2 regions of the Streptomyces sp. KL116D genome follow, and region 2 is predicted to be linked to the other one. Evidence: riboswitches for the same ligand, from Rfam matches in the RefSeq annotation. Region 2 holds a riboswitch; the other holds the start of a gene.
The links. Region 2 has a riboswitch for S-adenosylmethionine ahead of thrC (threonine synthase). Riboswitches for the same ligand answer to the same signal wherever they lie in the genome.
Positions count from the first base shown of each region.

Region 1: linked by a shared signal. The riboswitch ahead of RBJ77_RS35520 (aminotransferase class V-fold PLP-dependent enzyme) and the one ahead of thrC (threonine synthase) in region 2 are both predicted to bind S-adenosylmethionine.

Region 1 covers NZ_JASERH010000087.1:99,257-114,939, reverse strand. Annotated here, with positions in the region: gene RBJ77_RS35555 (Ig-like domain-containing protein) at 1-1,040, shown strand, start outside; gene RBJ77_RS35550 (hypothetical protein) at 1,112-1,513, opposite strand; gene RBJ77_RS35545 (heme-copper oxidase subunit III) at 1,697-2,317, shown strand; gene RBJ77_RS35540 (c-type cytochrome) at 2,399-3,208, shown strand; gene RBJ77_RS35535 (Rieske 2Fe-2S domain-containing protein) at 3,205-4,266, shown strand; gene RBJ77_RS35530 (cytochrome bc complex cytochrome b subunit) at 4,263-5,900, shown strand; gene trpD (anthranilate phosphoribosyltransferase) at 6,048-7,112, shown strand; SAM riboswitch class IV at 7,218-7,335, shown strand; gene RBJ77_RS35520 (aminotransferase class V-fold PLP-dependent enzyme) at 7,555-8,964, shown strand; gene RBJ77_RS35515 (Lrp/AsnC family transcriptional regulator) at 8,990-9,271, opposite strand; gene RBJ77_RS35510 (rhomboid family intramembrane serine protease) at 9,268-10,011, opposite strand; gene RBJ77_RS35505 (hypothetical protein) at 10,146-10,385, shown strand; gene RBJ77_RS35500 (NYN domain-containing protein) at 10,418-11,779, shown strand; gene RBJ77_RS35495 (NlpC/P60 family protein) at 12,075-13,100, shown strand; gene RBJ77_RS35490 (NlpC/P60 family protein) at 13,315-14,349, shown strand; gene RBJ77_RS35485 (hypothetical protein) at 14,385-15,590, shown strand; gene RBJ77_RS35480 (PadR family transcriptional regulator) at 15,594-15,683, opposite strand, start outside.
Region 2 covers NZ_JASERH010000013.1:2,205-17,887, forward strand. Annotated here, with positions in the region: gene murQ (N-acetylmuramic acid 6-phosphate etherase) at 1-796, shown strand, start outside; gene RBJ77_RS04085 (PTS transporter subunit EIIC) at 839-2,365, shown strand; gene RBJ77_RS04090 (ABATE domain-containing protein) at 2,558-3,124, shown strand; gene RBJ77_RS04095 (hypothetical protein) at 3,240-3,536, shown strand; gene RBJ77_RS04100 (DUF6215 domain-containing protein) at 3,566-4,276, opposite strand; gene groL (chaperonin GroEL) at 4,453-6,078, opposite strand; gene RBJ77_RS04110 (cold-shock protein) at 6,381-6,587, opposite strand; gene RBJ77_RS04115 (ubiquitin-like small modifier protein 1) at 7,020-7,295, opposite strand; gene thrC (threonine synthase) at 7,390-8,688, opposite strand; SAM riboswitch class I at 8,707-8,861, opposite strand; gene RBJ77_RS04125 (glucosyl-3-phosphoglycerate synthase) at 8,996-9,943, shown strand; gene RBJ77_RS04130 (hypothetical protein) at 10,005-12,074, shown strand; gene RBJ77_RS04135 (trehalose-6-phosphate synthase) at 12,176-13,558, shown strand; gene otsB (trehalose-phosphatase) at 13,788-14,609, opposite strand; gene RBJ77_RS04145 (DUF3263 domain-containing protein) at 14,632-14,868, opposite strand; gene RBJ77_RS04150 (ABC transporter substrate-binding protein) at 14,879-15,683, opposite strand, start outside.

The DNA of each region.
Region 1 (15,683 bases), on a different contig from region 2:
CCCGCATCACCGACGTGACCGCCACGGACGCCATGGGGCGCTACGTGGCGGGCGAACTCGCCGCCGACGGCAAGAGGTGGCACAGCACCGCCCCGCTGGCCGCAGACGCCCACTACACGGTCCACGTCAGCACCGAGGACGAGGACGGGGCCCCCGGCCGCAAGGTCCTCTCCTTCGACACGGGCAACCCCAGCAAGGAGAAGGCCCTCAAGGTCACCTTCGGGCCCGAGGGCGGCAAGTACGGCGTCGGCCAGCCCATCACGGCCGAGCTCAACAAGCCGGTGAAGGACCCGAAGGCCCGCGCCGTCGTCGAGCGCGCCCTCAAGGTGGACTCCCAGCCCGCCGTGCAGGGCGCCTGGCACTGGGTGGACAGCAAGGAGCTCCACTTCCGGCCCAAGGAGTACTGGCCCGCGCACGCCACCATCACGGCGCGCAGCAACCTGGAGGGCATCAAGGTCACCGACCGCCTCTGGGGCGGGAAGTCCAAGGCGCTGACCATCACCACGGGGGACCGCCTGGAGGCGATCACCGACGCCGGCTCGCACTACATGACGGTCTACCGCAACGGGGAGGAGATCAACTCCATCCCGATCACCACCGGCAAGCCCGGCTTCGAGACCCGCAACGGCGTCAAGGTGGTCCTGGGCCAGGAGTACTACGTACGGATGCGCGGCACCAGCATCGGCATCGCCGAGGGGTCGTCGGACTCGTACAACCTGCCCGTCTACTACGCGACGCGGGTCACCTGGAGTGGTGAATACGTGCACGCCGCCCCGTGGTCCACCGGCTCCCAGGGCTACGAGAACGTCAGCCACGGCTGCACGGGCATGAGCACCGGAAACGCCGAGTGGTTCTTCGACACCTTCCACAAGGGCGACATCGTCAAGGTCGTCAACAGCTACGGCGACGACATGGACCCGTTCGGGAACGGGTTCGGCGACTGGAACGTCAGCTGGAAGAAGTGGCAGGAGGGCAGCGCCCTCTCGAACACCGGCAAGCCCGACCCGGTCAGCCAGGCCCGGCTCAGCCCCGAGGTCTGAGCCCGCCGGGTGTGAGACTTCCGACTCCCGTACGCCGACGGCGTACGGGAGTCGGCCGTTTCGTCAGGCCGTCAGGCGCCGACGGCGAGCCGTGAGCGCAGCAGGGACGCCAGGGCGTCGGCGAACTCGACCGGGTCGACCGGAAGCGTCACAGCGGCCTCCGCACGGCTCCAGGTGGCCAGCCAGGCGTCCTGCGGGCGGCCGATCAGGAGCAGCACCGGCGGGCAGCGGAAGATCTCGTCCTTGATCTGCCGGCAGACGCCCATGCCACCGGCGGGGACGGCCTCGCCGTCCAGGACGCAGACGTCGATCCCGCCCCGGTCCAGCTCCTTCAGGACGGCCGGGAGCGTGGCGCACTCGATGAACTGGACCTCAGGGACGTCGGATGCGGGCCTGCGGCCGGTCGCCAGGCGCACCTGCTCGCGCGTGTTGGCGTCGTCGCTGTAGACCAGAACCGTCGCGGTCGACTGCATCGTTCCTCCGAGGCGTCGTAAGTCTGGGGGCGTGGGGCGTCCGTTGGCGCGGAGCCTACTCCTCCCGACACCCCGTCAACACCGGTTCGTACAGGCCTCCGATGGGCCATATGGGCTGGACACACCCCCCAGACACTCCGAACGGCACCCCCCGGAGTGAGGGCGAGATAAGCGACCGACATAATGTCGGTCGTGGCGACAGCAACGACAGTAGAAACCGGGCACGCGCACCCGTCGGTCAATCGACCGAACCTCACCAGCGTCGGAACCATCATCTGGCTGAGTTCCGAGCTGATGTTCTTCGCGGCCCTCTTCGCGATGTACTTCACCCTGCGATCGGTGACGGGACCGGAGCACTGGAAGGAAATGGCCTCGAGCCTGAACCTTCCGTTCTCGGCGACGAACACCACGATCCTGGTGCTCTCCTCACTCACCTGTCAGCTCGGCGTGTTCGCCGCCGAGCGCGGTGACGTGAAGAAGCTCCGGATGTGGTTCATCGTCACCTTCATCATGGGTGCGATCTTCATCGGCGGTCAGGTGTACGAGTACACCGAGCTGGTCAAGAAGGACGGGCTCTCGCTCTCCTCCGACCCGTACGGCTCGGTCTTCTACCTGACCACCGGCTTCCACGGCATGCACGTGACAGGTGGCCTCATCGCCTTCCTGTTCGTCCTCGGCAGGACGTATGCGGCCCGGAGGTTCACCCACGAGCAGGCGACCGCCGCCATCGTCGTGTCCTACTACTGGCACTTCGTCGACGTCGTCTGGATCGGCCTCTTCGCCACGATCTACCTGATCAAGTAGTTCAAAGATCACAGCATCGGGCGTAGTACCCGACACATTCCCGCAGCACCGACGCAGAAGATCCTGACACCGGGGTAATCCGTGAAAAAGCTCTCCGCACGACGACGCCATCCGCTGGCGGCGGTCGTCGTCCTACTCCTCGCGCTGGCGGCCACCGGGGGGCTGTACGCCGCGTTCGCGCCCGCGAGCAAGGCGCAGGCCGATGAAACCGCCCAGTCCCTCGCCATCGACGAGGGCAAGAAGCTCTACTCCGTCGGCTGCGCCAGCTGCCACGGAACCGGCGGTCAGGGCACCACCGACGGGCCGAGCCTCGTGGGCGTCGGCTCCGCCGCCGTCGACTTCCAGGTCGGCACCGGCCGGATGCCCGCGCAGCAGCCGGGCGCGCAGGTCCCCCGCAAGAAGGTCATCTACTCGCAGGCCGAGATCGACCAGCTCGCGGCGTACATCGCCTCTCTGGGTGCCGGCCCGGTCGTGCCGACCGAGAAGGACTACAGCCCGGAAGGCGCGGACATCGCCAAGGGTGGCGAGCTGTTCCGCACCAACTGCGCGCAGTGCCACAACTTCACCGGTGAAGGTGGCGCGCTGACGCACGGCAAGTTCGCGCCGAGCCTCGAGGGCGTCTCGCCCAAGCACATCTACGAGGCCATGCAGACCGGCCCGCAGAACATGCCGTCCTTCCCGGACACGACGATGACCAGCCAGAACAAGAGGGACATCATCGCGTACCTCGACGCGGTCAACGGTGACCAGACGGAGAGCCCTGGTGGTCTCAAGCTGGGCGGGCTCGGCCCGGTCAGTGAGGGTCTGTTCGCCTGGATCTTCGGTCTCGGCGCCCTGGTCGCCGTCGCCATCTGGGTCGCCGCTCGGACCGCAAAGGCCAAGAAGTCATGAGTAGCCAAGACATTCCAGAAGAGAACGTGCCTGCTGAGCGGGCCACCGAAGAAGCTGCGCACGGTGCGGTCGCGGTGAAGGACGAACCCTTCGCCGACCCGGGCCTGCCGCCGCACGAGCACCGGATCCAGGACATCGACGAGCGGGCCGCACGGCGGTCCGAGCGTGCGGTCGCCTTCCTGTTCGTGCTGTCGATGCTGGCCACCGTCGCCTTCATCGCCTCGTACGTCGCCATCGACGTCGACAAGAGCATCTACGTCTTCCCGATCGGCCACATCAACGCGCTGAACTTCGCGCTGGGCACGACGCTGGGCGTGGCGCTGTTCTGCATCGGCGCGGGCGCGGTCCACTGGGCCCGCACCCTGATGTCCGACGTCGAGGTCGCGCAGGAGCGCCACCCGATCGAGGCCGAGCCCGAGGTCAAGGCCAAGGTCCTGCAGGACTTCAAGGACGGTGCGCGCGAGTCCCAGTTCGGGCGCCGCAAGCTGATCCGCAACACCCTGTTCGGAGCGCTGGCCCTGGTGCCGCTCTCCGGCGTCGTCCTTCTTCGTGACCTCGGGCCGCTGCCCGGGACGAAGCTGCGCCACACGGCGTGGAAGGAGGGCAAGAAGCTCGTCAACATGAACACGAACGAGCCGCTCCGTGCGTCGGACATCACGGTCGGTTCGCTCACCTTCGCCAAGCCCGAGGGCGTGGAGGAGCACGACGAGGACTTCCAGCAGGTCATGGGCAAGGCCGCCCTGATGCTGGTCCGTATCCAGCCGGACAACATCAAGGACAAGCAAGAGCTCGAGTGGTCCCACGAGGGCGTCGTCGCGTACTCGAAGATCTGCACCCACGTCGGTTGCCCGATCTCCCTGTACGAGCAGCAGACGCACCACGTGCTCTGCCCCTGTCACCAGTCCACCTTCGACCTCTCCGACGGTGCGCGAGTGATCTTCGGTCCCGCCGGGCACGCGCTGCCGCAGCTGCACATCGCCGTCGATGACGAGGGCTTCCTCGTGGCGCAGGGCGACTTCGCAGAGCCCGTCGGTCCTGCCTTCTGGGAGCGCGGATGAGTACTACGACCACCAACGACGCGCCTGCGCGCGAAAAGGCACCGGCCGGCGAGCGGGTTGCCGACTGGGCCGACGGCCGTCTGGGGATCTACTCCCTGGCCAAGGCCAACATGCGCAAGATCTTTCCGGACCACTGGTCCTTCATGCTCGGCGAGATCTGCATGTACAGCTTCATCATCATCATCCTCACGGGTGTGTACCTGACGCTGTTCTTCCACCCGTCGATGAACGAGGTGACCTACGACGGCAGCTACGTCCCGCTCCAGGGGCAGCTGATGTCGGAGGCGTTCAACTCGACCATGCACATCTCCTTCGATGTGCGCGGTGGTCTGCTGATCCGGCAGATCCACCACTGGGCGGCGCTGATCTTCCTCGCCGGCATGTTCGTGCACATGATGCGCGTGTTCTTCACGGGTGCGTTCCGCAAGCCGCGTGAGGTCAACTGGGTCTTCGGATTCCTGCTGTTCGTCCTGGGCATGTTCACCGGCTTCACCGGTTACTCGCTCCCGGACGACCTGCTCTCCGGCACCGGTGTCCGCTTCATGGAGGGCGCGGTCCTGTCCGTGCCGGTCGTCGGCACGTACCTCTCGTTCTTCCTGTTCGGCGGAGAGTTCCCGGGCGGCGACTTCGTCGCGCGGTTCTACTCGGTGCACATCCTGCTGCTGCCGGGCATCATGCTCGGCCTGATGGCGGCGCACCTGATCCTGGTCTTCTACCACAAGCACACGCAGTTCGCGGGTGCCGGCAAGACCGAGAAGAACGTCGTCGGCATGCCGCTGCTGCCGGTCTACATGGCCAAGGCCGGAGGCTTCTTCTTCCTGGTCTTCGGTGTCATCGCGATCATCGCGGCGATCGCCTCGATCAACCCGATCTGGGCCATCGGCCCGTACCGCATCGACCAGGTGTCCACCGGTGCGCAGCCCGACTGGTACATGGGCTTCTCCGAGGGCCTGATCCGTACGATGCCGGGCTGGGAGATCAACATCTGGGGCCACACCCTCGTCCTGGGTGTGTTCGTCCCGCTGATCATCTTCCCGCTGGTCCTGGTCGCGATCGCGGTCTACCCGTTCATCGAGTCCTGGGTCACCGGCGACAAGCGCGAGCACCACATCCTGGACCGCCCGCGCAACGCCCCGACGCGCACGGCCTTCGGTGCCGCGTGGATCTCCTGGTACTTCGTGCTCCTCGTGGGTGGTGGAAACGACCTCTGGGCCACGCACTTCCACCTGTCGATCAACGCGATCACCTGGTTCGTCCGCATCGGCTTCTTCGTCGTGCCGGTCCTGGTGTTCATCGCCACCAAGCGGATCTGCCTCGGCCTCCAGCGCCGCGACAAGGACAAGGTGCTGCACGGACGCGAGTCCGGCATCATCAAGCGCCTGCCGCACGGTGAGTTCATCGAGGTGCACGAGCCGCTGGACCAGGAGGCCCTGCACACGCTCACGGCGCACGAGCAGTACGAGCCGCTCGAGGTCGGCCCCGCGGTCGACGAGAACGGCGTGGAGCGCAAGGTGTCGCGCACGCAGAAGCTGCGCGCCAAGCTCTCGAAGGGCTACTACGGGGAGCACAACCAGATCCCCAAGCCCACCGCCGAGGAGTACAAGGAGATCACCAGCGGCCACGGCCACCACTGATCTCCGACCTGTTCGCCACGGCAGGAGCCCTCGTCCAGTGCCTGGACGGGGGCTCTTTGCCGTCCCCGCACCTCGATAAGGTGGGGGCGGGGATTCTCCCGATCCTTCTCTTCCCGACGTCTCGTCGTACACGACTCAGGAGCGGCCATGAGCGCTTTGACCCCCGCAGGAGGCAACACCGCGGCGGGCCGTTCCTGGCCCTCCGTCCTGAACGGCCTGCTGGAGGGCCGGGACCAGAGCGCCGACGACACGGCGTGGGCGATGGACCGGATCATGCGGGGCGAGGCGACCGACGCGCAGATCGCGGCCTTCGTGGTGGCGCTGCGGGCCAAGGGCGAGACCGTGGAGGAGATCTCCGGTCTGGTCCGCGCCATGTACGAGCACGCCAACGTGATCGACGTGCCCGGCGAGACCGTCGACATCGTGGGGACCGGCGGGGACGGCGCGAAGACCGTCAACATCTCGACCATGTCCGCCATCGTCATCGCGGGCGCCGGCGCCAAGGTCGTCAAGCACGGCAACCGGGCCGCCTCCTCGGCGTCCGGTTCCTCGGACGTGCTGGAGAAGCTGGGCGTCAACCTCGATCTGCCGCCGCGGCGGGTGCCCGAGGTGGCCGAGGAGGCGGGCATCACCTTCTGCTTCGCCGTGAAGTTCCACCCGGCGCTGCGGTACGCGGGCGCGGCGCGCGGCCAGATCGGCATCCGCACCGTCTTCAACCTCCTGGGCCCGCTCACCAACCCGGCCCGGGTCAAGGCGCAGGCCGTCGGTGTCGCCGACCCGCGGATGGCGCCCATCGTGGCCGGCGTCTTCGCCGAGCGCGGCAACTCCTCCCTGGTGTTCCGCGGCGACGACGGACTCGACGAACTGACCGTCACCGGCACCTCCCGGGTCTGGGTCGTCCGCGACGGGGTCGTGCACGAGGAGACCTTCGACCCGCGCGACGTGGGCATCGAGACGGTGCCGATCGACGCGCTGCGCGGCGGCGACCCGTCGTTCAACGCCGAGGTGGCCCGCCGGCTCCTCGACGGCGAGCGCGGTCCCGTGCGCGACGCCGTGCTGCTGAACTCGGCCGCCGCGCTCGTCGCCGTCCGGCCGGGCACCGGGACGCTCGTCGAGCAGATCAGGGCCGGCATGGACCGGGCCGCCGAGTCGATCGACTCCGGGGCGGCGAAGGCGACGCTGGAGCGCTGGGTGGTCGCCAGCAACCGCTGAATGCCGTGCAGGTGTGCCGCAAGGGCGCAGTCCGACGTGGGATCCGTCTCAGGAGTTGGACTGCGCCCTTGCCGTATGCCGGACGTGTGGCAGGATGCTGTCCAAGGTCATGAGTGACAGCGATCGAGGCCCCAGCCCGCTGTCCGGCAACCCTCCGTCCGTGGCGGGGTGCCCTGGGTGAAGACCAGGCCGTGCGCAGCAAGGCGCATGGCAAGCGCGGACCCCTCGCGAACTTCCAGGGGTCCTGGGTCGTTCGAGGGAGCTGTCTCGTGAGCAAGCGAATGCGCTAGGGCCTTCGGCCCCATCTCCACCACCACCCTCCGTGCGGTGCTTTCCGTCGTTCCCGCGCGTCGAGGTCAACACCCGTACGCCGTCAGCCGGTTGAGTGCTGCCGTGCGGGCCTTCACAGCCGATTCGCCTTGACCTGCCGGGAGATACCGCCATGTCCGCTCACGCCTCCACCGCCGTCGCCGCCGCTTCCGCCGACTCCGCCGACCCGTCCTGCGGCGCCCCGCTGCCGGTGCTCGGCCGGGACGTCACCGTGCCGCTCGTCACCGGTGGCGAAGTGACGTACGCAGCCCTCGACTACGCGGCCAGCGCGCCGGCCCTGCAGCGCGTCTGGGACGACGTCGCCGCCTACGCGCCGTACTACGGCAGCGTGCACCGCGGCGCCGGGTACCTCTCGCAGCTGTCCACCGACCTGTTCGAGAACTCCCGCGTCGCCGTCGCCGAGTTCCTCGACTGCCGGGACGGCGACCAGGTCGTCTTCACCCGGTCCACCACCGACTCGCTCAACCTGCTCGCCGCCACGCTCCCCGCCGACTGCGAGGTGTTCGTCTTCGAGACCGAGCACCACGCCTCGCTGCTGCCGTGGCGGGACGCCCGGGTGACCTACCTGAACGCGCCGCGCACCCCGGACGAGGCGGTCGCCACCCTGGAGCGGGCCCTCGCCGACCGCGACACCCCGTCGGGACATGGGGCTCCGGCCCTCGTCTGCGTCACCGGTGCCTCGAACGTGACCGGTGAGCTCTGGCCGGTGCGCGAACTCGCGGCCGCGGCGCACGCGCACGGCGCCCGCATCGTCCTCGACGCCGCCCAGCTCGCGCCCCACCACCCGGTCTCCGTACAGGAGTTGGACGTGGACTGGGTCGCCTTCTCCGGCCACAAGCTGTACGCGCCGTTCGGCTCGGGCGTGCTCGCGGGCCGCTCCGACTGGCTGAGCGAGGCCGAGCCGTACCTGGCCGGCGGCGGCGCCTCGCGCAAGGTGGCCCGGCGCACGGACGGGGGCGTGGACGTCGAGTGGCACACCACCGCCGCCCGGCACGAGGCCGGTTCGCCGAACGTCATCGGGGTGTACTCGATCGCCTCGGCCTGCAAGGCGCTCACCGAGGCCGGCTTCGACAGCCTGGTCGAGCGGGAGCAGTTCCTGATCAGGAAGGTGCGGGACGGGCTCGCCGCGGTGCCCGAGGTGAAGGTGCTCTCGCTGTTCGGCGACGACGCGCCGCGCGTCGGCGTCATCTCGTTCGTGGTGGAGGGCTGGAACTCCTCGCACTTCGCCGCCGCGCTCTCCGCCGAGTACGGGATCGGGGTTCGCGACGGACTGTTCTGCGCCCACCCGCTGGTGCGGACCCTGCTCGGCTCCGACCCGCAGACGCAGGGCGAGTGCGGGGCGCCGGAGGCCGCGCCCGGCGAGAAGTCGCTCAACGCCATCCGGGTCAGCTTCGGCGCCGGCACGCCCGACGAGCACGTCGAGCGATTCGTGGCCGCCGTGACGGAGCTCGTGCGCGACGGCGCGCAGTGGAACTACCGCACGCAGGACGGCCGCTGCGTGCCCGACACCACGACCGTCTGAGGCTCTGGGTCCCGGGAGCCGGGTCCTAGGAGTCGAGGCCGATCGCGAACGCCGCCTCCAGGTCGTGCTGCGAGTACGTCCGGAACGCGACGTGCGTGTCCGTGCCCTCGACGCCGGGGATCTTGCTGATCCGGCCGGGGATGACGTCCGCCAGATCGTCGTGGCTCGCGACCCGGACCATGGCGATCAGGTCGTAGGTGCCGGTGACGGAGAAGACCTCGCTCACGTTGTCCAGAGCCGCGATCGACTCGGCGATCTCGGGGATCCGGTCCACGCTGGTCTTGATGAGCACGATCGCGGTGATCACGGCTGGCTGTCTCCCTCGGTGGCCGTGGTGTGGGTCGCCTTCACTCTAGCCCGGCCTCTATATCTCACCCACGCGTAGAGGAACCCGACGGAGAAGCCCACCAGGTGCGCCAGGTACGCCACCCCCGGCCCCTGGCTCGCCTGGCCCGCCGCCGCCCACTGCAGCGCCACCCAGAACGGCAGCACCACCCACGCCGGAAAGCGCAGCGGCAGGAAGAAGAGGAACGGGAACAGGCTCGTCACGCGCGCTTCGGGGAAGAGGTACAGGAACGCGCCGAGGACGGCCGAGATCGCCCCGGAGGCGCCGACCAGGGTCTGGTCGGAGTCGGCGTGCGCGGCCGCGTACCCGAGCAGCGCGAGATATCCGCTGGTCAGGTAGAAGAGCGCGTACTGGACGTGACCCATGCGCTCTTCGACCATCGCCCCGAAGACGTAGAGGAAGAGCATGTTGCCCAGCAGGTGCAGCCAGCTGCCGTGCACGAACAGGGCCGTGAGCGGGGTGAGGGCGGCCCGGGGCGATCCGGTGAAGAGTTCGGTGGGGATCACGCCCCAGCGCTCGAAGTAGGCGCTCTGCGCGGCGAGCAGGCCGTCACCGGTGCCGTAGGCGGGGTTGAGGCCGGAGGCCGGGGAGATCACGAAGACCGCGCAGCACACGGCGATGATTCCGTACGTGACCGGAGCGGGATGCCCCCTGAGGAAAGCGGTCACCTTGCCGATCGCGTCGCGCCCATTGCCGATCATGGGAGAGAGCATGACGCAAGGCGGGGAGCGGGCGGCGTACGGCAGGCCGTAGGGTGACAGCCAATACAGCAAGCACCACGCACCACGGAAAGCGCACGTCCCGCGGGACCGTGCACGAAAGAAGGCGCAGTCCGATGACGGTTCCCCTGCCGACCGCCACCACCCGCTGGCGCTGCACGCTCTGCGGCAACCTGACGCGGTTCGACGTGACCCGCTCCTCGAAGGTCGTCGAGTACGTGCACCTCGACCTGGCCGGAGAGCCGAACGTCGAGGAACGCAACGTGGTGAGTGAGACCATCGAGTCGGTCCGCTGCCGCTGGTGCAACGCCGTGGATCAGGTGGAACTGGTGGACAGGCCGGGCGCCGACTCCTGACGGAGCGGCCCCACAGCGACTTGGGGTGACGGATGGTGGAGAGCACGGGCGGGGAGGCCGGGAACGCCGAGCAGGCCGCCGCCGCCGAGGTGCTCGACCGGCCGTTGCCCGAAGGCGTACGGCGGCGGGTCGTGCAGATCGTCTCGGACGGTTTCGGCGGTCTGACGGTAGGCGAAGTTCCGCCCCAATTGAGGCAGTACGCCCGGTTCACCCCGACGCGACGGGTGAAGTTCGCGGGTAACGCCATGGCGGCCGCCCTGGAGAGCGACACCCTGTTCCGGCAGCGGATCGGGGAGCGGTTCAGGGACGCCCAGCCCGAGCTGGCGGGCGCCCTCGACGCCGGTGCGCCGCCGCCCGCCGCCGACCCCCTCGACGTGGCCGCCGCCGCGTACGTGCTGCGGCCCACCGGCTGGGTGAAGCTGGTCGCCGCCGCGGGCGAGGAGGCCCAGCGGGCGGACGCCGAGCGCGCCGACGAGGAGACCCGTGCCGAACTGGACCGGCTGCGCGAGCAGCTGGAGCAGGCCCATGCGCACGGCAAGGCCGAGACGGAACGGTTGCGCGCCGAGCTCGACGCGGCCAAGCGGGAGGCCGACGCGGCGCAGCGCAAGCTGCGGGCGGCGCTCAGCGACGTGAAGCGCGGCGAGGCCGCCGCCCGCAAGGCGCAGGCCGAGACCGAGGCCGTCCGGGCCGAGGGGCAGGCGCAGGTGTCGGCCGCCGAGAGCGAGTCGCGGCGGCTCAAGGCGCGGCTCGGGGAGACCGAGGCGGCCCTGGAGGCGTCGCGCCGGGCGGCCCGCGAGGGGCGCAGCGTCGAGGACATGAGGGTGCGGCTGCTGCTCGACACGGTCCTGGAGGCGGCCCAGGGGCTGCGCAGGGAGCTGGCGCTGCCGCCCGTGTCGGCGCGGCCCGCCGACTCCGTGGACGCGGTCGAGCCGGGGAAGATGACCCCGAAGGACATCGCGACGCGCGCGCTGCACGAGCACGATCCCGCGATCCTCGACCAGTTGCTCGCCCTGCCGCAGGCCCATCTCGTGGTCGACGGGTACAACGTGACGAAGACCGGGTATCCGACGATGCCGCTGGAGAAGCAGCGGCTGCGGCTGCTCGGCTCGCTGTCCCAGCTCGCCGCGCAGACCGGGGCCGAGGTGACCTGCGTCTTCGACGGGGCCGAGCTCGCCGCTCCGGTGCTCCTCGCGCCGCCGCGCGGCGTGCGGGTGCTGTTCTCGAAGGCCGGTGTCACCGCTGATGAATTGATTCGCCAGCTGGTCCGCGCCGAACCGCCGGGCCGGCCCGTGATCGTCGTCTCGACGGACCGGGAGGTCGCCGACGGCGTCGCGAAGGCGGGTGCGCGACCGGTCGCGTCCGTCATGCTGCTGAAGCGGCTTTCGCGGGGCTGAGCCCGTTTCCGTCCGATTGCGTCCGGAAGCGTAACCTCCGCTCCAGTTGCCCGAATTGGCGAAACCTTCACGCAACGTAGCGTCAAAGCGACATCACTGCATGTGAGTTGAGTGCAAAGAATGCGGTGGGTGACCGAGATTTTTCTCGTCAGGATTTGAACTGATCACAAGAAGGTCACTAGGGTCGGGCTTCGAACCTCCGCTCGGGTGATCACTCACATGAGGTGAGTGACGGTGGAGGGCACCGCCCACCGGGTGTTCTGTGGGCGGCTGGAGGAAGAAGGAGCTCGCCTTCGTGGCGTCCCACCGTCGACCCAAGCAGCCGAGCCGCACCCGTGTGACCGTGCTCACCGCGACCGCCGCCGCTGCCGTGGCACTCACCTCGCAGGCGGCCAACGCCGCGCCCAAGCCCGACAAGAGCGAGGTCAAGGCCAAGGTCGACAAGCTCTACGAAGAGGCGGGCAAGGCCACCGACCTCTACAACGGGGCCAAGGAGAAGCAGAAGAAGCTCGAGAAGGAGATCGGCGAGCTCCAGGACAAGGTCGCCCGGGAGCAGGAGGAGCTCAACACGCTCCGCACCGGCCTCGGTTCGCTCGCCAGCCAGCAGTACCGCTCCGGTGGCATCGACCCCTCCGTCCAGCTCTTCCTCTCCGCCGACCCGGACAGCTATCTCGACAAGGCGTCCACCCTCGACTCGCTGAGCGCCCAGCAGCTGGAGTCGCTCAAGAAGGTCCAGGCGAAGCAGCGCACGCTGGCCCAGGAGCGCGCCGAGGCGTCCGAGAAGCTCCAGGACCTCGCGGACACCCGCACCCAACTGGGCAAGAAGAAGAAGGAAGTCCAGAAGAAGCTGGGCGAGGCGCAGAAGCTGCTCAACACGCTGACCGCCCAGGAGCGCGCCAAGATGGCCGCCGCCGAGGAGCGCGCCAGCCGCGACTCCGCCGGCCGCGTCGACCTCGGCAACGAGGTGCCCGCCTCCAAGCGCGGCGCCGCCGCCCTGAGCGCCGCCGCCACCCAGCTCGGCAAGCCCTACGTCTCCGGCGGCACGGGCCCCAACTCCTACGACTGCTCCGGTCTGACGCAGTGGGCCTACAACCAGGCCGGTGTCGGGATCACCCGCACCACCTACACGCAGCAGAACGACGGCCCGAAGATCGGCATGAGCCAGCTCAAGCCGGGCGACCTCGTCTTCTTCAACAGCCTCGCGCACGTGGGCCTGTACGCCGGGAACGGCCAGGTGCTGCACGCCCCGCACCCCGGCGCCGTCGTCCGCTACGAGTCGATGAGCACCATCGGATCGTTCCAGTTCGGCGTCCGCATCTGATCCTCTTACCAACGGCATCCGGAAACGCGCCCGTTCGGGCGAATTCCGGACCCCGTCGCTGACCCCGCGCCCCGCCCGTGACCTGCGTCATAGGCGGGGCGCGCGGTTTTGTGTGCCCCGAACGGTCGTTGGCCGTGCGGTAGTCGCGCGGCTACTGTCGGCGCGCATTCCCCGGATCACCGGGGCACGTCAGCGGAAGGGAGAGCGGCCACCCGTGGGGTCCCATCGCCGTACCGCGCACTCCGGGTCAGCAGGATCCGACCGGAGCACGCGCGCAATCGTCCTGACCGTGGCCGTAGCGGGAACGGCGGCCGCACTCGGTGCCGTGCCCGCGGGCGCAGCCCCGCAGGACAGGCCGGCCGACACCAAGGCCGAGGTGGACCGCCTGTACGAGCAGGCGGAGAAGGCCACCGAGGCGTTCAACAAGGCCGACGAGCGCGCCGACCGGCTCCGCGAGGAGCTGGCGACGTCGCAGGACGAAGTGGCCCGGGGGCAGGAGCGCATCAACAGGATGCGGCAGGCGCTCGGCATGGTGGCCGGCGCCCAGTACCGCTCGGGCGGCGTCGATCCCTCGCTCGCCCTGATGCTCTCCTCCGACCCGGACGCCTACCTGGACCGGGCCAGCACCCTCAACCGGCTCAGCGCCCGGCAGGCCGGCGAGCTCAGCGAACTGCAGGACGCGCAGCGGGAACTGGCGCAGGAGCGGGCCGAGGCGCAGCGCAAGCTCACCGAGCTGGACGCGAGCCGCAAGGCCGTCGCCCGGCACAAGCGCAGCGTCGAGGCGAAGCTCGCCAAGGCACGCAGGCTGCTCAACTCGCTGCCCAGCGCCGATCGCGCGGCCTACGACCGGGCCTCGCGCGGCGGGGACCGCCCTGATCTGTCCGGGGCGGGCGCCGCCTCGTCGGACCGCGCCGCCGCGGCCCTCGCCGCCGCCCAGTCGGCGCTCGGCAAGCCGTACGTCTGGGGCGCCAACGGGCCGTCCGGGTTCGACTGTTCGGGCCTGATGCAGTGGTCGTACGGGCAGGCCGGGGTCGGTCTGCCGCGCACCTCGCAGGCCCAGCGGTACGCGGGCCGCCAGGTCTCCCTGTCGCAGGCGCAGCCGGGCGATCTCGTCGCGTACGGCTCGGACGCCCACCACATCGGCATCTACGCGGGCAACGGCCAGGTGATCCACGCGCCGTACCCGGGCGCGCCGGTGCGCTACGACCCGGTCGGCATGATGCCCGTCTCATCCGTGACCCGGGTCTGAGGCTCCCCGCGGGGATACGCCGTACGATCGGAAAGATGGCTGGTCGACGGCGTGCGATGAGCAGGGCGGGCTCCTTCGTGGTGCCGGTCGCCCTGCTCGTCGGGCTTTCCGGGTGCGAGCGCGGCGCCGAGACGCCGGTCGACTCCCGCACGGCCGCCGTGCAGCGGGTGCTCGACCGGCGGGCGGACGCGGTCCTGGACGGCGACGCCGGCGCGTACCGGGCGACCGGCGGCGCCGACCCGTATCTGCTCTCCGACCTGGCCGAGGTCCCGCTGAAGTCGTGGGCGTACGCGCTCACGCGCCTTGACGGCAGTGGCTCCCGGATCGGGGCGGAGGCCGAACTGCGCTATCGCGTCGACGGGTACGACGGGGCGCCCGTCGTCGCCGCCCGCAGGCTGACGCTCGAACGCAAGGACGGCCGCTGGCGCGTCGTCGAGGACGAGCCGGTGAAGAAGTCGGGGCGGCAGCTGTGGGAGCAGGGCAGGGTGACCGCCGTGCAGGGAGACCACAGCCTGGTGCTCGGGGTGGGGCAGCAGCGGTCCGTGCTGCGGTCGTACGCGCGGATCGCCGACGACGCGGTGCCCGCCGTCGTGGACGCCTGGGGCTCGGACTGGGCCCGCGGCGTCGTCGTGCTCGTGCCCGAGTCGCTGGACGGCATGGGGGAGTTGCTGGGGGCGCCCGCCTCCGGCTATCAGGGGATCGCGGCCGTCACGACGGGTGAGGCGGGCGGCTCGCGCACGGCCCCGGCGGACCGGGTGATCCTCAACCCCGAGGCGTACGGCGTGCTCGGCACCTTCGGCAAGCAGGTCGTCCTCACCCACGAGACCACGCACGTGGCCACCCGCGCCGTGACCTCGGCGGCGACGCCGCTGTGGCTGTCGGAGGGGTACGCGGACTGGGTGGGCTACCGCGGCACCGGGCGCACGGCGGGGCAGGCGGCGCCCGAACTCCAGCGGGCCGTGCGGGACGGCGGCGCGCCCGCCGAACTCCCGGACGACGCCGCCTTCGGGTTCAGCGGTGACGCGGCCGAGCTCGCCCGCGCCTACGAGTCCGGCTGGATGGCCTGCCGGATGATCGCGGACCGGTGGGGCGAGGAGAAGCTCAAGGCCTTCTACCGGGCGGTCGGCGGGCACCGGCAGCGGGCCGGCGCCGTGGAGGGGGCGCTGGCGAGCGTGCTCGGCGTCGAGGAGAAGGACTTCGTGGCGCGCTGGCGGGAGTACGTGCGCTCCGAGCTGGGCTGACGCTCACGCCCCCAACTGCGTGATGGCCTCCCGCAGCCACGCCCGCTCCGCCTTCCCCGTCGCCCGCGCCACCCGCAGCATCCCCTGCCGGAA
Region 2 (15,683 bases):
CGCCGTCGCCGCGCAGCTGCCGCAGATCGCCGCCGCGATCGACGGCACCGCCGAGCGGATGGCCCGCGGTGGCCGCCTGATCTACGCGGGCGCCGGCACCGCTGGACGGATGGGCGTGCTGGACGCCTCCGAGTGCCCGCCCACCTTCAACACGTACGACGGCCAGGTCGTCGGCCTGATCGCGGGCGGCCCGTCCGCGATGGTGAAGGCGGTCGAGGGGGCCGAGGACTCCAAGGAGCTGGCGGCCGCGGACCTGGACGGCCTGGACCTGACCGCGGACGACATCGTCGTCGGCATCTCCGCCTCCGGCCGCACCCCGTACGCGATCGGCGCCGTCGAGCACGCCCGCGCCCGCTACGGCGCACTCACCGTCGGCCTGTCCTGCAACGCGGACAGCGCCCTCGCGGCCGCCGCGGACCACGGCATCGAGGTCGTCGTCGGCCCCGAGCTCCTCACCGGTTCCACCCGGCTGAAGGCGGGGACGGCCCAGAAGCTGGTCCTCAACATGCTCTCGACCGTCACCATGATCCGGCTCGGCAAGACGTACGGGAACCTGATGGTCGACGTACGCGCGTCGAACGAGAAGCTGCGGGCCCGCTCCCGCCGCATCGTCTCCCTCGCCACCGGCGCCGAGGACGCCGCCATCGAGGCCGCGCTCGCCGCGACCGACGGCGAGGTCAAGAACGCCATCCTCGTCATCCTCGGCGAGGTCGACGGCCCCACGGCCGCCCGCCTCCTGCACGACTCGCAGGGTCACCTGCGGGCCGCTCTCCTCGCGGCCACCACCACCCCGTAGAACCACCGGAACCACTCCCCGCACAGCAAGGCAGCACGCACCATGGCTGAGAACAAGAACCGCGACGTGGCGGCCTCGATCCTGCCGCTCATCGGCGGTGCCACGAACGTCACCTCCGTAGCCCACTGCATGACCCGGCTCCGGCTGGGGCTCGCGGACCGCTCGCTCGTCCAGGACGAGGCGCTCAAGGCGCTTCCCGACGTCATGGGCGTGGTCGAGGACGACACGTACCAGATCGTCCTCGGCCCGGGGAAGGTCGCCCGCGTCACCCCCGAGTTCGAGGAGCTGGTCAACGAGGGCAAGGCCGCCGCGCCCGCCCCCGAGGCGCACGCCCTGACCGCGGACGAACTGGCCGCGCAGGGCGCCGAGCTGAGGGCGGCGCGGAAGGCCAAGAACGCCACCCCGTTCAAGCTGTTCCTCCGCAAGATCGCCAACATCTTCGTCCCGCTGATCCCGGCCCTGATCGGCTGCGGCATCATCGCCGGCATCAACGGCCTGCTGGTCAACCTGGAGTGGCTGCCGGGCGTCACCCCGGCGCTCGCCGCCATCGCCTCCGGCTTCATGGCGCTGATCGCCGTCTTCGTCGGCTACAACACGGCGAAGGAGTTCGGCGGCACGCCGATCCTGGGCGGCGCGGTCGCGGCCATCATCGTGTACGCGGGCGTGGCGAACATCGAGGCGTTCGGCCAGAAGCTCTCGCCCGGCCAGGGCGGTGTGCTCGGCGCGCTGGGCGCGGCGGTGCTCGCCGTGTACGTGGAGAAGTGGTGCCGCAAGTGGGTGCCGGAGGCGGTCGACGTCCTGGTCACCCCGACCATCACGGTCCTGGTCTCCGGCCTGGTCACGATCTTCGGCCTGATGTACGTCGCGGGTGAGGTCTCCACCGGCATCGGCACGGCGGCCAACTGGCTCCTGGACAACACCGGCGCGTTCGCCGGCCTGGTCCTCGGCGGCCTCTTCCTCCCGCTGGTCATGCTGGGCCTGCACCAGGCCCTCATCCCGATCCACACCACCCTCATCGAGCAGCAGGGCTTCACGGTCCTGCTCCCCATCCTGGCGATGGCGGGCGCCGGCCAGGTCGGCTGTGCGATCGCCGTCTACAAGCGTCTCAAGCACAACAAGTCGATCCGCAACACCATCAAGTCGGCGCTTCCCGCGGGCTTCCTCGGCGTCGGCGAGCCCCTCATCTACGGCGTCTCGCTCCCGCTGGGCCGTCCCTTCATCACCGCCTGCGTGGGCGGCGCGGCGGGCGGCGCGTTCGTCGGCCTCTTCTCGATGCTCGGCGACAAGGTCGGCTCGACCGCCATCGGCCCGTCCGGCTGGGCGCTCTTCCCGCTCCTCGACGGCAACCACGGCTGGGGCACGACGGCCGCGATCTACGGCGGCGGCCTGCTGGTCGGCTACGCCGTCGGCTTCCTCGCCACGTACTTCTTCGGCTTCAGCAAGGAGATGCTGGTCGACCTGAACGCGGACGTGGACGCGGGCGAGTCCCCCGAGGCCCGCGCCGAGGAGGGCCCGTCGGCCCCGAAGACCACGGCCGCGGACCACACGAAGGAACCGGCGAAGGTCTGACCCCCTTCGCTCCCCCATCCCCGGGCCCCGCGGAAGCCACCCCCGAGCTCCGCGGGGCCCGGCCTTGTCCAGGGCCGCGAGGAACGGCGCGACCAGCCCCCACCGACCCGCCCCCGGCCGCAGGGTCCGTCTCACCGCGGACGAACCGGGACGTTACCTGTCAAACCAGTAACCTGCTAGCGTGCACCCATCATGGACACGCACCCCGGCCTCCTGGACTTCCGTTGGTACGGCGGAAGGCTCTCGGTCAACTTCACGGCCACGCTGGGCAAACGCGGACCCGAACCGGTCGAGCGGCTGCGCACGCCGGACGACCTGTCCCGCTGGTGCCACGAGGCGAGCCTGTCCGAGGGACCGCTGCCGGACGCCACGACCCGGACCCTCACGCAGGCCCGCCACCTGCGCGAGGCCCTCTACCGGGCCCTGACCGGCGCGCCGGGCCCGGCCGACCTGGACACGGTCAGCACCTGGTCCTCCCGCTCCCTGCCCGGCCCCCGCCTCGCCCTCGGCGAGAACGGCACCGCGACCCTGGAACGGCCCCAACTCCACCTCACGGGCGACCTGTTGACGCTGGTCGCCCGGGACGGCGTCGACCTCCTGACGGGACCGCACGCCCACCGTGTCCGGGAGTGCGCCGCACCCGACTGCACCCTGCTCTTCGTCGACGAGAGCCGCCCCGGCCGACGCCGCTGGTGCTCCATGGACACCTGCGGCGCCCGCACGAAGATGCAGGGCTACCGGGCCCGCCGCGCCCGCTGAACCGGCCGACCGCGACGTCGGGCACGCCGCCGACGGCGACCTCCCGAGCCCCGTTCCCGTACCCGTGCGCCGCTCTCCACATGCGCCGGGGCGCGCCCTCCCGCATCCTGACCCCATGGCTGACAGCACTCTTTCCAAGATCTCCTGGACCGAGTTCCGCCCCGACCAGCGACGCCTGGTCACCGGTGCCGCCCTGACCGGCCTCGGCATGCTCACGGCCGCGGCCGGTGTCGGCGTCCTGGTCTTCGAGCTGGCGCGCGCGGGCCGCACCTGGACCGGCGCGTGGGAGGTGCCGCCCGCCGAGCTGGCGTCCCGCGCCCTCCACCAGGCCCAGAGCGCCGCCCAGAGCGCCGCGCAGGCCGGCCGCGAGGCGTGGACCAGCTATCAGGAGTCCCCCGTCTCCTCCCGCTAGGAGCACGCCAGGAGCCGAGGACCGCCTGCTCAGGCGCGGGCGCGGTCCTTCCAGCCCGGGATCGTCGGCAGCACCCGCTCGGCGACCTGGAGCAGCGTCGTGTCGTCCGGCACCCCGCCGTCCGAGCGCCACAGGGTCAGCTCGTAGAAGCCGCCGCTGTCCTTGTCGTGCAGCGGGACGACGAGGACCCGGGCCGGGACGCCCGGCGCGCTGGTCGCGTCGCTGCCGTCGAGGCGGAAGCCGATGCTGATGGTGCGGTCGGAGTAGAGGGCCCCGTTGCGGCCGAGCACCTTCTGCGGCTGGACCTCGTCGCCGAGCAGCTCGGCGGTCGTGGCCACCGTGAGCTTGTTGTACGTCGCCGACAGGGTCACGGTGTACGTGTCGAACTCGACCCGCGACGAGGGGTGCGGGATCTTGCTGCTGCCGGTGCCGATCGAGCCCCCGCCGCCGCTCGCGCTCTTGGCGGTCTCCGCCGGCGTACCGAGGAGTTCGGCGAGGTCGGAGCGGTTGAGCGCGGTGCACAGCTGCGCTCCGTACGCCCGGCCCGCCGCCTTGTCGCCCTTCTCGGCCTCGCCGCCCGAGCAGACCGCGGGTTTCGCCTCGGCGGCCGCGCCGGTGTCCGTCTGGTTCTTCGAGATCGCCCAGAATCCGACGGCGAGCGCGCCCACCAATGCCACGGCGGATATCGCCTGGCCCCACGGATTCATGCCCTTCTCGGGCACGTCATTACTGTCCGCCATGTCCCCCACCCGCCCCGATCCCCTGACATATGCCGGGGGACCATAACCCGTGATCATCGGGCGGACAAGGAAAATCTTGATCACGCGGGCGGCCCCGGAAAACGCCCGAGGGCGGCACCCTCTCGCGAAGAGAAGGTGCCGCCCTCGGGAAAGGACAGGCCGAACCGTCAGACGGCTCAGAAGTCCATGTCACCGCCCGGCATGCCGCCGCCGGCCGGGGCAGCGCCCGCCTTCTCCGGCTTGTCGGCGATGACGGCCTCGGTGGTGAGGAACAGCGCGGCGATGGAGGCGGCGTTCTGCAGGGCAGAGCGGGTCACCTTCGCCGGGTCGAGGATGCCCTCGGCGATCATGTCGACGTACTCGCCCGTGGCGGCGTTCAGACCGTGGCCGACGGCCAGGTTCCGAACCTTCTCCACGACGACGCCACCCTCGAGACCACCGTTGACGGCGATCTGCTTGAGCGGGGCCTCCAGGGCGAGCTTCACGGCGTTGGCGCCGGTCGCCTCGTCACCGTCGAGCTCGAGCTTCTCGAAGACCGCGGAGGCCTGGAGCAGGGCCACGCCACCACCGGCGACGATGCCCTCCTCGACGGCCGCCTTCGCGTTGCGAACGGCGTCCTCGATGCGGTGCTTGCGCTCCTTGAGCTCGACCTCGGTCGCGGCACCGGCCTTGATGACCGCAACACCGCCGGCGAGCTTCGCCAGGCGCTCCTGCAGCTTCTCGCGGTCGTAGTCGCTGTCCGAGTTCTCGATCTCGGCACGGATCTGGTTGACGCGGCCCTGGACCTGGTCGCTGTCACCGGCGCCGTCGACGATCGTCGTCTCGTCCTTGGTGATGACGACCTTGCGGGCGCGGCCGAGCAGGTCGAGACCGGCGTTCTCCAGCTTGAGGCCGACCTCCTCGGAGATGACGGTGCCACCGGTGAGGATGGCGATGTCGCCGAGCATGGCCTTGCGGCGGTCACCGAAGCCCGGGGCCTTGACGGCGACGGACTTGAAGGTGCCACGGATCTTGTTGACGACCAGGGTCGACAGGGCCTCGCCCTCGACGTCCTCGGCGATGATCAGCAGCGGCTTGCCGGACTGCATGACCTTCTCGAGCAGCGGAAGGAGGTCCTTCACGTTGCCGATCTTCGAGTTGACGATGAGGATGTACGGGTCGTCGAGCGACGCCTCCATACGCTCCATGTCGGTGGCGAAGTACGCCGAGATGTAGCCCTTGTCGAAGCGCATACCCTCGGTGAGCTCCAGCTCCAGACCGAAGGTCTGGGACTCCTCGACGGTGATGACGCCTTCCTTGCCGACCTTGTCCATGGCCTCGGCGATGAGCTCGCCGATCTGGGTGTCGGCGGCGGAGATGGAGGCGGTCGAAGCGATCTGCTCCTTGGTCTCCACGTCCTTGGCCTGCTCGAGCAGGGCGGCGGAGACGGCCTCGACGGCCTTCTCGATGCCACGCTTGAGGGCCATCGGGTTGGCACCGGCGGCCACGTTGCGCAGACCCTCGCGCACCAGGGCCTGGGCCAGGACGGTCGCGGTCGTCGTGCCGTCACCGGCGACGTCGTCCGTCTTCTTCGCGACCTCCTTGACCAGCTCGGCGCCGATCTTCTCGTACGGGTCCTCGAGCTCGATCTCCTTGGCGATGGACACACCATCGTTGGTGATCGTGGGGGCGCCCCACTTCTTCTCGAGGACGACGTTGCGACCCTTGGGGCCCAGGGTCACCTTGACGGCGTCGGCGAGCTGGTTCATGCCGCGCTCGAGGCCGCGCCGTGCCTCCTCGTCGAACGCGATGATCTTGGCCATGTGAAGTGGTCCTCCCGGACGGGGTGGAAACGCAAACGGACCGTGCTGGTGCCCGCGACGGACGGCCTGCAGCCCTTGTGGTTCCTTGCCCCACCCGGCCTGCGAGCCTCACCGACCCGATCCAAGTTCTGTCACTCTCACTCGGAGAGTGCTAACGCCAATGATTAGCACTCGGCACCCCCGAGTGCAAGGCCGTTCGGAGAAGCCGGGGGTCGCCGGGGCAGCACGAAGGGCCCGCCCCCGGCAACCGGGAGACGGACCCTTCATGGACGTACGAAGCCTGCTGTCAGTCGCGACGCGCTTCAGCCGGCGGCCAGGCGGACCATGTCGGCCTGCGGCCCCTTCTGGCCCTGCGAGATCTCGAATTCCACTCGCTGACCCTCTTCGAGGGTGCGGTAGCCGTCCATCTGAATCGCGCTGTAGTGGACGAAAACATCCGCACCACCGTCGACCGCGATGAAGCCGTACCCCTTCTCCGCGTTGAACCACTTGACGGTGCCCTGAGCCATGCCTAACTCCCCTATTACTGGCCCTTGCGCGAGACCACACTTCGCGGTCCCGGGTCAGACCTCACGCCCCAAAGGGTTTGGGGGTGTGCGCCGGAACGCGTCGACCGCGGCTGAATGTATCTGCCCAACTGCCGTCTGCAACAGGTCAATCGGACGAGAATTCTGGGCACGCCAGATCGGGGAAACCAGGCCAACTCACCGGATTCCAGGGCAAGTCGGGCCGCACAAATGCCATAAAGAGCCCGAATGGGCTGGACACTTTGGCTGCTTCTTGTCGGGGCTCGGGCGAGAACTCATATGCGCCCGTCATGCACCACGTACGAGAGCGAAGCAGGTTCCCCAACTGTACCGCGCTCAACCATGCAGAATTGCCCCCTCCGCTTCTCTCGCGGAGGGGGCAATTCGAGTAACTCTGTGTGGAACGGCGAAAGATCAGCCGCCGGCGACGGCCGGAATGATCGAGACGCCCGCGCCGTCCGGCGTCGCCGTCTCCAGGCCCTGCTCGAAGCGGACGTCGTCGTCGTTGACGTAGACGTTGACGAAGCGGCGCAGCTTGCCCTGGTCGTCGAGGACGCGGGCGGCGATGCCGGTGTGGTTCTTCTCCAGGTCGGCGATGACGTCGGCGAGGGTCGCGCCCTCGGCGGCGACCTCGGCCTGACCGCCGGTGTAGGTGCGGAGGATGGTGGGGATGCGGACGTTGACGCTCATGGGTTCACCTCGGTCTTTCAGCCCCGCCGGCGTTCGAGGAGCGGGGATCCGGGGGCAGGGCCCCCGGTTTCGGGAAGGGGCGGGTCGGGGGAATCTACTCGGCGAGCCCGGCAGCGCGGAACGCGTCCAGCGACGGCCGAATGGTCGCTGTGGCCTGCGAAGACTCCGCGACCGCGTCGAGGGTCTTCAGACCGTCGCCCGTGTTCAGGACGACCGTCGTCAGGGACGGGTCGATGAGGCCCGCCTCGATGAGCTTCTTCGTGACGCCCAGCGTCACACCGCCCGCCGTCTCGGCGAAGATGCCCTCCGTCTGCGCGAGCAGCTTGATCGCGTCGACGACCTGCTCGTCGTTCACGTCCTCCACGGCACCGCCGGTGCGGCGCGCGATGTCCAGGACGTACGGGCCGTCGGCCGGGTTCCCGATCGCGAGCGACTTGGCGATCGTGTTCGGCTTCTGCGGGCGGACCACGTCGTGGCCGCCCTTGTAGGCGACGGAGACCGGGGAGCAGCCCTCGGCCTGGGCGCCGAAGAGCTTGTACGGCTTGTCCTCGACGAGACCGAGCGCGATCAGCTCCTTCAGGCCCTTGTCGATCTTCGTGAACTGCGAGCCGGACGCGATCGGGATGACCAGCTGGTCGGGCAGCCGCCAGCCGAGCTGCTCGCAGATCTCGTACGCGAGCGTCTTGGAACCCTCGCCGTAGTACGGGCGGAGATTCACGTTCACAAAGCCCCAGCCCTCGCCCAGCGGGTCGCCGATGAGCTCGGAGCAGAAGCGGTTCACGTCGTCGTAGTTGCCCTCGATCGCGACGAGGTCACCGCCGTAGACACCGGCCATGACGACCTTGCCCTGCTCCAGGTCGTGCGGGATGAACACGCAGGAGCGGAAGCCGGCGCGGGCCGCGGCGGCGCCGACGGCGCCGGCCAGGTTGCCCGTGGAGGAGCAGGAGAGCGTGGTGAAGCCGAAGGCGCGGGCGGCCTCGATGGCCTGCGCGACGACCCGGTCCTTGAAGGAGTGCGTGGGGTTGCCCGAGTCGTCCTTGACGAACAACTTGCCCTGCTCGACGCCGAGTTCACGGGCGAGGTTGTCGGCCTTGACGAGCTTGGTCCAGCCGGGGTTCAGGTTCGGCTTCTCGGCGACGTCGGCCGGGACGGGCAGCAGCGGGGCGTAGCGCCAGATGTTGGCGGGACCGGCCTCGATCTGCTTGCGGAGTGCCTCGGGGTCGCCGACGGGCAGGTCGTACGCGACTTCCAGAGGCCCGAAACACTCGACGCAGGCGAAGATCGGTCCGAGCGGGAACTGTGCGCCGCACTCGCGGCAGGAGAGCCCGGAGGCGGGACCGAGGTCGACGGTGGGGGCGGTCGTGGGTTCGGTCGCGACAGTCTGTGCAGCCATGAGAGGCGAGGCCCTTTCTCCTCATCTTCCTCGCGACGCATCTCGCCGCGAGACGGATTTGGCACCTTCCCTAGCCGGGAGCCTCGCGGACGCACTGCGATGTGCGGACGAGACCGGCTGGAGGGTTGCCGGGGCTTCAACGGGCCGTATCCCTCTGCCCCTCTGGATGAGCGGTATTCGATTGTGACGTCCGGGACCCCCGACATGCGATGGTCACCGACGTTGTTCAAGACTGTAACCGAAGCCCTGGACCCTTGAGATAGTCGTCCGAACCGCGAGATGGATCACATACGGGAGGCCCCTGACCGTGCTGGAAGAGGTCGAGCGCTGGCTGAGCAGGCGTTCCTGGTCCGTGGCCGACCGCCCGCGCCAGCAGCTGATCGCCGCGAAGCGGGCGTCGGGCCGGACGGTGAGCGTCGTCCTGCCCGCGCTCAACGAGGAGGAGACGGTCGGCGAGATCGTCTCGGTGATCCGGCGCGAGCTGATGACGGAGGCCGTGCCGCTCGTCGACGAGGTCGTCGTGATCGACTCCGGCTCGACCGACCGCACCTCCGAGGCGGCCGCGGCGGCCGGGGCCCGGGTCGTGCACCGGGACGCGATCCTGCCGCGCATCCCGGCCAGACCCGGAAAGGGTGAAGTGCTGTGGCGTTCGCTGCTCGTCACTTCCGGTGACATCGTGTGCTTCGTCGACGCGGACCTGAAGGAGTTCTCCGCGGACTTCGTCGCCGGGATCGTCGGGCCGCTGCTGACCAACCCGGACGTGGACTTCGTGAAGGCGATGTACGACCGTCCGCTGGACGGCGCCGCGGGCCAGGGCGGTCGCGTCACCGAGCTGATGGCCCGCCCGATCCTCAATCTCCACTGGCCCCAACTGGCCGGATTCGTCCAGCCGTTGGGCGGCGAGTACGCGGCCCGCAGGTCACTGCTCGAACGGCTGCCGTTCCCCGTGGGGTACGGCGTGGAGCTGGGTCTCCTGGTGGACGCCCTGCACACCGTGGGCCTGGACGCGCTCGCCCAGGTCGACGTGGGGGTCAGGATCCACCGGCACCAGGACGGGCAGGCCCTGGGGCGGATGGCGGCGGCGATCTACCGCACGGCGCAGCTGCGGCTCGCGCGCGGACATCTGGTGCGGCCCGTGCTCACACAGTTCGAGCGTGGGGAACGCGGGTTCGAACCGCGGATCCACGAGGTGGACACCGAGGAGCGGCCCCCGATGGCCGAAATCAGCGAGTATGCGGAGCGTCGCGTGGCGTAACTGAGGGCATTCATGTGTTTTGCCTACATTGCCCTTTATGTGGCTTAGACACGCAAAGGGCTTGGCGGCGGGGCTCGCCGCCACCGCCGCCCTGGCCGACCCCCTCACCGGCCTCTCCGCGAGCCCCGCGTCGGCAGACGTGGTCTCCCCCTTCGCCAAGCGGTACGACGAGGCGCTGTACGGCGACTTCAAGACCATCGGCAACACGGTCATGGGGTGCCCGACCACGCCGGCGGACATGGCGTCCCGCTGCGCCGTCGCCGCGAACGGCCAGGGTCGCGACAACAACAACACCTTCGTCATGGAGCGGATCAACACCGCGGGCACCACGGCGGAGTACGGCTCCAGCACCGGTCAGGTCGCCCTCCCGCCGGGCGCCGAGGTCGCCTACGCCCGCCTCTTCTTCGGCGGCAACGACGGCACGTACCGGGGGCCGAGCGGCGCCCAGATGAAGCGCTGCGACATCTCCGGCGCCGACGTGCTCCCCTCGCCCGGCGAGCCGACCGACGCCGTGCCCGTGGTCGGCGTGAACGGCACCGCGCCCAGCAAGGTCGCCCCGGAGAACCTGGTGCGCGACCCGGCGACGACCAGCGGCCCGCACTACTACACGGGCGAGGCCGACGTCACGAACCTGTTCAGCGGGATCACCGGGACCGGCGCCCCGATCCCGGTCGCCGTCGGTGACGTCTGGGCACCCACCGGCAAGGGCTGCGTGGCCGGCTGGTCCATGACCGTCGTCTACAAGTACGACGCCCCGAACGACCAGTACGCGCCCGACCGCCGCAACATCTACGTCTACGGCGGCCACGTCCTGCAGCGCTCCACCTCGCCCGCCACCGACGTCAAGGTCAGCGGCTTCTACCGGACCGACGGCGAACCGCACGCGAGCGTCACCGCGTACGAGGGCGACTGGAACACCCCGGGCGACCGGTTCCTCGTCGGCGGCCGGAACATGGTCGAGAGCCACACCGGCAACACCAACAACTTCTTCATCAGCGAGGACGACGGCGCCCTCGACCCGAAGATGGTCAACAACCTGAGCATCGACGCGAAGGAGTTCGACGTCACCGGCGGCTCCTCGCGGGCCGCGCAGCCCGAGCCGATCCCGGTCGGCGCCACCTCCACCACGCTGAGCTTCACCACCAAGGGCGACACCTACGTCCCCTCGGCGTTCGCGCTGTCCGTCCCGGTCCCCGACCTGGAGATCACCAAGACGGCCAGTCCCGCCAAGGTGAAGCCGGGCGGCACCCTGACCTACACGGTCAAGGCGACGAACATCAGCAAGCTCGACTACCCGAACGCCAAGTTCACCGACGACCTGACGGACAACCTCGACGACGCGACGTACAACGGCGACGCGAAGGCGAGCACCGGGACGGTCTCCTACACCAGGCCGCGGATCAGCTACACCGGTGACATCCCGGCCGGGCAGACCGCCACGGTCACCTACTCGGTGCGGGTCAACGACCCGGTCAGCGGCGACGGCAAGCTCACCAACAACATCGTCGCCGACACCCCGCGCACCAACTGCGACGCGGGCTCCACCGACCCGCACTGCGGCATCACGCCGCCGATCGAGACGCCGCCGGAGCCGCCGGCCCCGGTGCCGCCGCTGGACATCGTGAACCGCCCGGAGACGCCGACCGCGCCGCCCTGCGCCACGGTCCGCGACACGATCACCCTGCGCAACACCAGCGGCCACCCGCGCAAGAACGCCACGGTGTCCTTCCCCGCGAAGCACGTCACCGGCACCCCGACCGCCTCGGCCGGCACGCTCACCAAGAAGGGCTCGACCTACTACTGGACGGGTGACGTGCCCGCCCACGGCAAGGTCGTCATCCGGGCGAACGTCCGGGTGTCCTGCACGCCCGGCGACGTCACCGTGCTCCCGGTGACCGGTGAGGTGCCGAGCACCACCTGCACGGCCCGTCCGCGCGGCGGCGACGACCCGTGCACCGCGGTCGTCGTCACCGAGCGCCGGCAGGCCCGTCCCGCGCCCTCGCAGCCGGCCGGCTCCGAGCTGGCCGAGACCGGCTCCGGCCCGCACACGCTGCTGTACGGCGGGCTCGCCGTCTCGCTGTGCGGCCTCGGCGCCCTCGTCCTCGCCGCGGTCCGCAGCCGCAGGGACTGACGCCCCCTCTGGAGGCGTTCTGAAGGCGTTGTATACGGCCGGGCTCCTGATGGAGCCCGGCCGTACGTTTGAGCGTTTCCGGGGCGGGCTAGTTTCGCTCTATGGCTTCCACGCGTGGTGCTGCTGAGGTTCTCGTCGCGTCCAACCGCGGCCCGGTCTCGTACGCCGTCGGCGACGACGGCTCGATCGAGACGAAGCGCGGCGGCGGTGGGCTCGTCTCCGCGCTCAGCGTCGTCGACGACAAGCTCTGGGTGTGCGCGGCGCTGGACGACGGGGACCGGGAGGCCGTGCGGCGCGGGGTGGCCGAGCCGGGCGTGCGGATGCTGGACATCGACCCGGGCGTGCACGCGGACGCGTACAACGGGATCGCGAACTCGGTGCTGTGGTTCGTGCACCACATGCTGTACCAGACGCCTCTGGAGCCGTCGTTCGGCCCGGAGTTCCGCCGCCAGTGGGCCTCCTACGAGGCGTACAACCGGGCGTTCGCCGAGGCGCTGGCCGAGGAGGCGGCGCCGGGCGCGGCCGTCGTGGTGCAGGACTACCACCTGGCGCTGGTGCCGGGGATGCTCCGCGCGCTCCGCGACGACCTGCGGATCGGGCACTTCTCGCACACGCCGTGGGCGCCCGTCGACTACTTCCGGATGCTCCCCGACGACATCGCCGAGCAGCTCCTGACCGGGATGCTCGGCGCGGACCGGCTGGCCTTCCTGACCCGGCGCTGGGCGGACGCGTTCACCGAGTGCTGTACGCGGATCCTCGGCGGTACGTCCGGTACCCGGATCGGGGTGCACGGGCTCGGCGCCGACGCGGACTTCCTGCGGGAGCGCTCGCGCGCGGCCGACGTGGAGGAGCGGCTCGCCGCGCTGCGGGAGCAGGTGGGGCCCGGGCGCAAGGTGATCGTCCGGGTCGACCGCACGGAGCTGTCCAAGAACATCGTGCGCGGGCTGCGGGCGTACGAGCTGCTGCTCGAGACGCGGCCCGAGTGGCGGGAGAAGGTCGTCCACGTGGCGTTCGCCTACCCGTCTCGGCAGGACCTCGCCGTGTACCGGGCGTACACGGAGGAGGTGTCGCGGGTGGCCGAAGCCGTGAACTCCCGCTTCGGCACGGCGGGTTGGACGCCGGTCGTGCTGCACGTGAAGGACGACTTCGCGCGCTCGCTCGCCGCGTACCGGCTCGCCGACGTGGCCCTGGTCAACCCCGTCCGGGACGGGATGAACCTCGTCGCGAAGGAGGTGCCGGTCGTCTCCGACGACGGGTGCGTGCTGGTGCTGTCGCGGGAGGCCGGGGCGTACGAGGAGCTCGGGGAGGACGCGGTGGTGGTCAACCCGTATGACGTGAGCGGGACTTCGGCCGCGTTGGGCGCTGCGCTGGGCATGGCGGAGGGTGAGCGGGCCGAGCGTACGAAACGGCTGGCCGCCGCGGGGACCGCGTTGCCGCCCGGTCAGTGGTTCCTGGACCAGTTGGCTGCGTTGCGGGAGGGGTAGCCGCTTCGACTGCGGGCCGGTGGGGCTTCTCGCGCAGTTCCCCGCGCCCCTGGGCGGCCCGTTGAAGACTGCGCGTCAGCACACGCCCCCCAGGGGCGCGGGGAACTGCGCGACCAGCCACGACGAACCCCGCACCATCAAACGCGACGCGTCAGCACACGCCCCCCCCCAGGGGCGCGGGGAACTGCGCGACCAGCCACGACGAGGCCCGCGGCCGGCACCGAACCGGTCAGGGCAGACGCGTGGCCAGGTCGCGGAGGAGCGTGACCACCTCGGCCGGGCCGTCCAGGACCAGGTCGGCGCGGTCCGCCAGCTCGGCGATCACCGTGTCGGCCGCCACCAACACCCCCGCCACCCCGTCCGACCGCAACTTCTCCACCGCCGCGAACGCGGGCAGGTCGCCCAGGTCGTCGCCCGCGTACAGGACGGACTCCGCGCCGGTCTCCCGGACGTACTCGGTGAGCGCGACGCCCTTGTCGACGCCCGGCGGGCGCAGTTCGAGGACCATGCGGCCCGGTTCGACCAACAGGCCGTGCCGGGCGGCGAGTTCGCCCAGCGGGCGGCGCAGGGTCTCGAAGGCGGCCTGCGGGTCGGGGGCGCGGCGGGTGTGGACGGCGACGGCGCGGCCCTTCTCCTCCACGTACGTGTCGTGCCACAGGCCCGACTCGGCCAGCACGCCCGGGAGTTCGGAGCGCACCCCGGCGACCCCGGGGTGCGGCGCGGGGGCGCGCACCGTGCCGGTGACGGCGTCCCAGCGCTCGGCGCCGTAGTGGCCGAGCACGACGAGGTGTTCGAGGCCGGGGACGCCCGCGAAGCCGCCGTGCCGGACGGCGACCCCGGCCGGGCGGCCCGTGATCACCGCGACGGAGGCCACCCGGGGCGCGAGCGCGGCGAGCGCGGGGACGGCGTCCGGGTGGGCGCGGGCCTGTTCGGGGTCGGGGACGATCGGCGCGAGGGTCCCGTCGAAGTCCAGGGCGATGACGGCTCGGGAGGGGCGGGCGACGATCGCGGCCAGGCCGTCTCGCCCGGCGTCGGTCCGTGGGGCGTCCATACGGGCGACTTTAAGGGAGAACTCAGCGCTCGCGACGCCGCTCGTCCCGAACCCGCCGCAACCGGTTCACCGTCACCGGCGCCGCCTCCAGCGCGCGCGGGTCGTCGAGGAGCCCGTTCAGCAGCTGGTAGTAGCGGACCGGCGCCAGGTCGAGCTCCTCGCGGATCGCCCGCTCCTTCGCCCCGGGCGACTCCCAGCCACGCCCCTCGAACGCGAGCAGCGCGCGCTCGCGCTCGCCGAGAGGGGGCCGGGGATCCATGTCCGCCACGCTACTCGGCGGCTTCCGCGGCCGCGGCCTGGTTCTGGATCCGGCCGAGGACGGCACCGGGGCTGCCGTTGCCGGACACGGCGGCGCCGATCTGCTTCTTGATCTCGACGCTGACACCCGCCCAGGACGTCTTGCCGACGGGGTACAGCTCGGAGCTGCTCAGGCTCTGCAGGAACGGCCAGAGCTTCTTGTCCTCGGGCGCCGCGGACATGGTCTCGGAGGCGCTGGTGGTGACCGGCAGCAGGTCGTACTCGCGGGAGAAGTCCAGGACGTTCTGCTCGCTGTAGACGTAGTTGAGGAAGGTCCCGATCTCCTTGCCGTGACCGTTCTGCTTGAACGCCATCATCCAGTCGGCGACGCCCATCGTGGACCGGGCGGGACCGTTCGGGCCCGGCAGTTCCACGGTGCCGTAGTCGACGCCCTTCTTGTGGGCCATCTGCATCAGCGTCGGGTGCCCGTTGAGCATGCCGACCTCGCCCTTGGCGAACGCGGCGAAGGCGTCGGCCCGGTTCAGCCGGGAGGGGGCGGTGGGGCCGGTGAGGCCCTTGGCGACGAGGTCGTTCTTCAGCCAGTCGAACGTCTCGACGTTCTGCTTGGAGTCGATCGTGTACGAGCCGACGTCGTCGGTGTAGCCGTCGCCGCCGCTCAGCATCCAGATCATGGTCTCGGCCTGCGCCTCCTCGGAGCCGAGGGGCAGCGCGTACGGGATCTTCACGCCGTCGGCCTTCAGCGCCTTGGCGTCGGCCTCCAGCTCGGCCCAGGTGGTGGGCGCGCTGATGCCGGCGTCCCTGAAGAGCTTCTTGTTG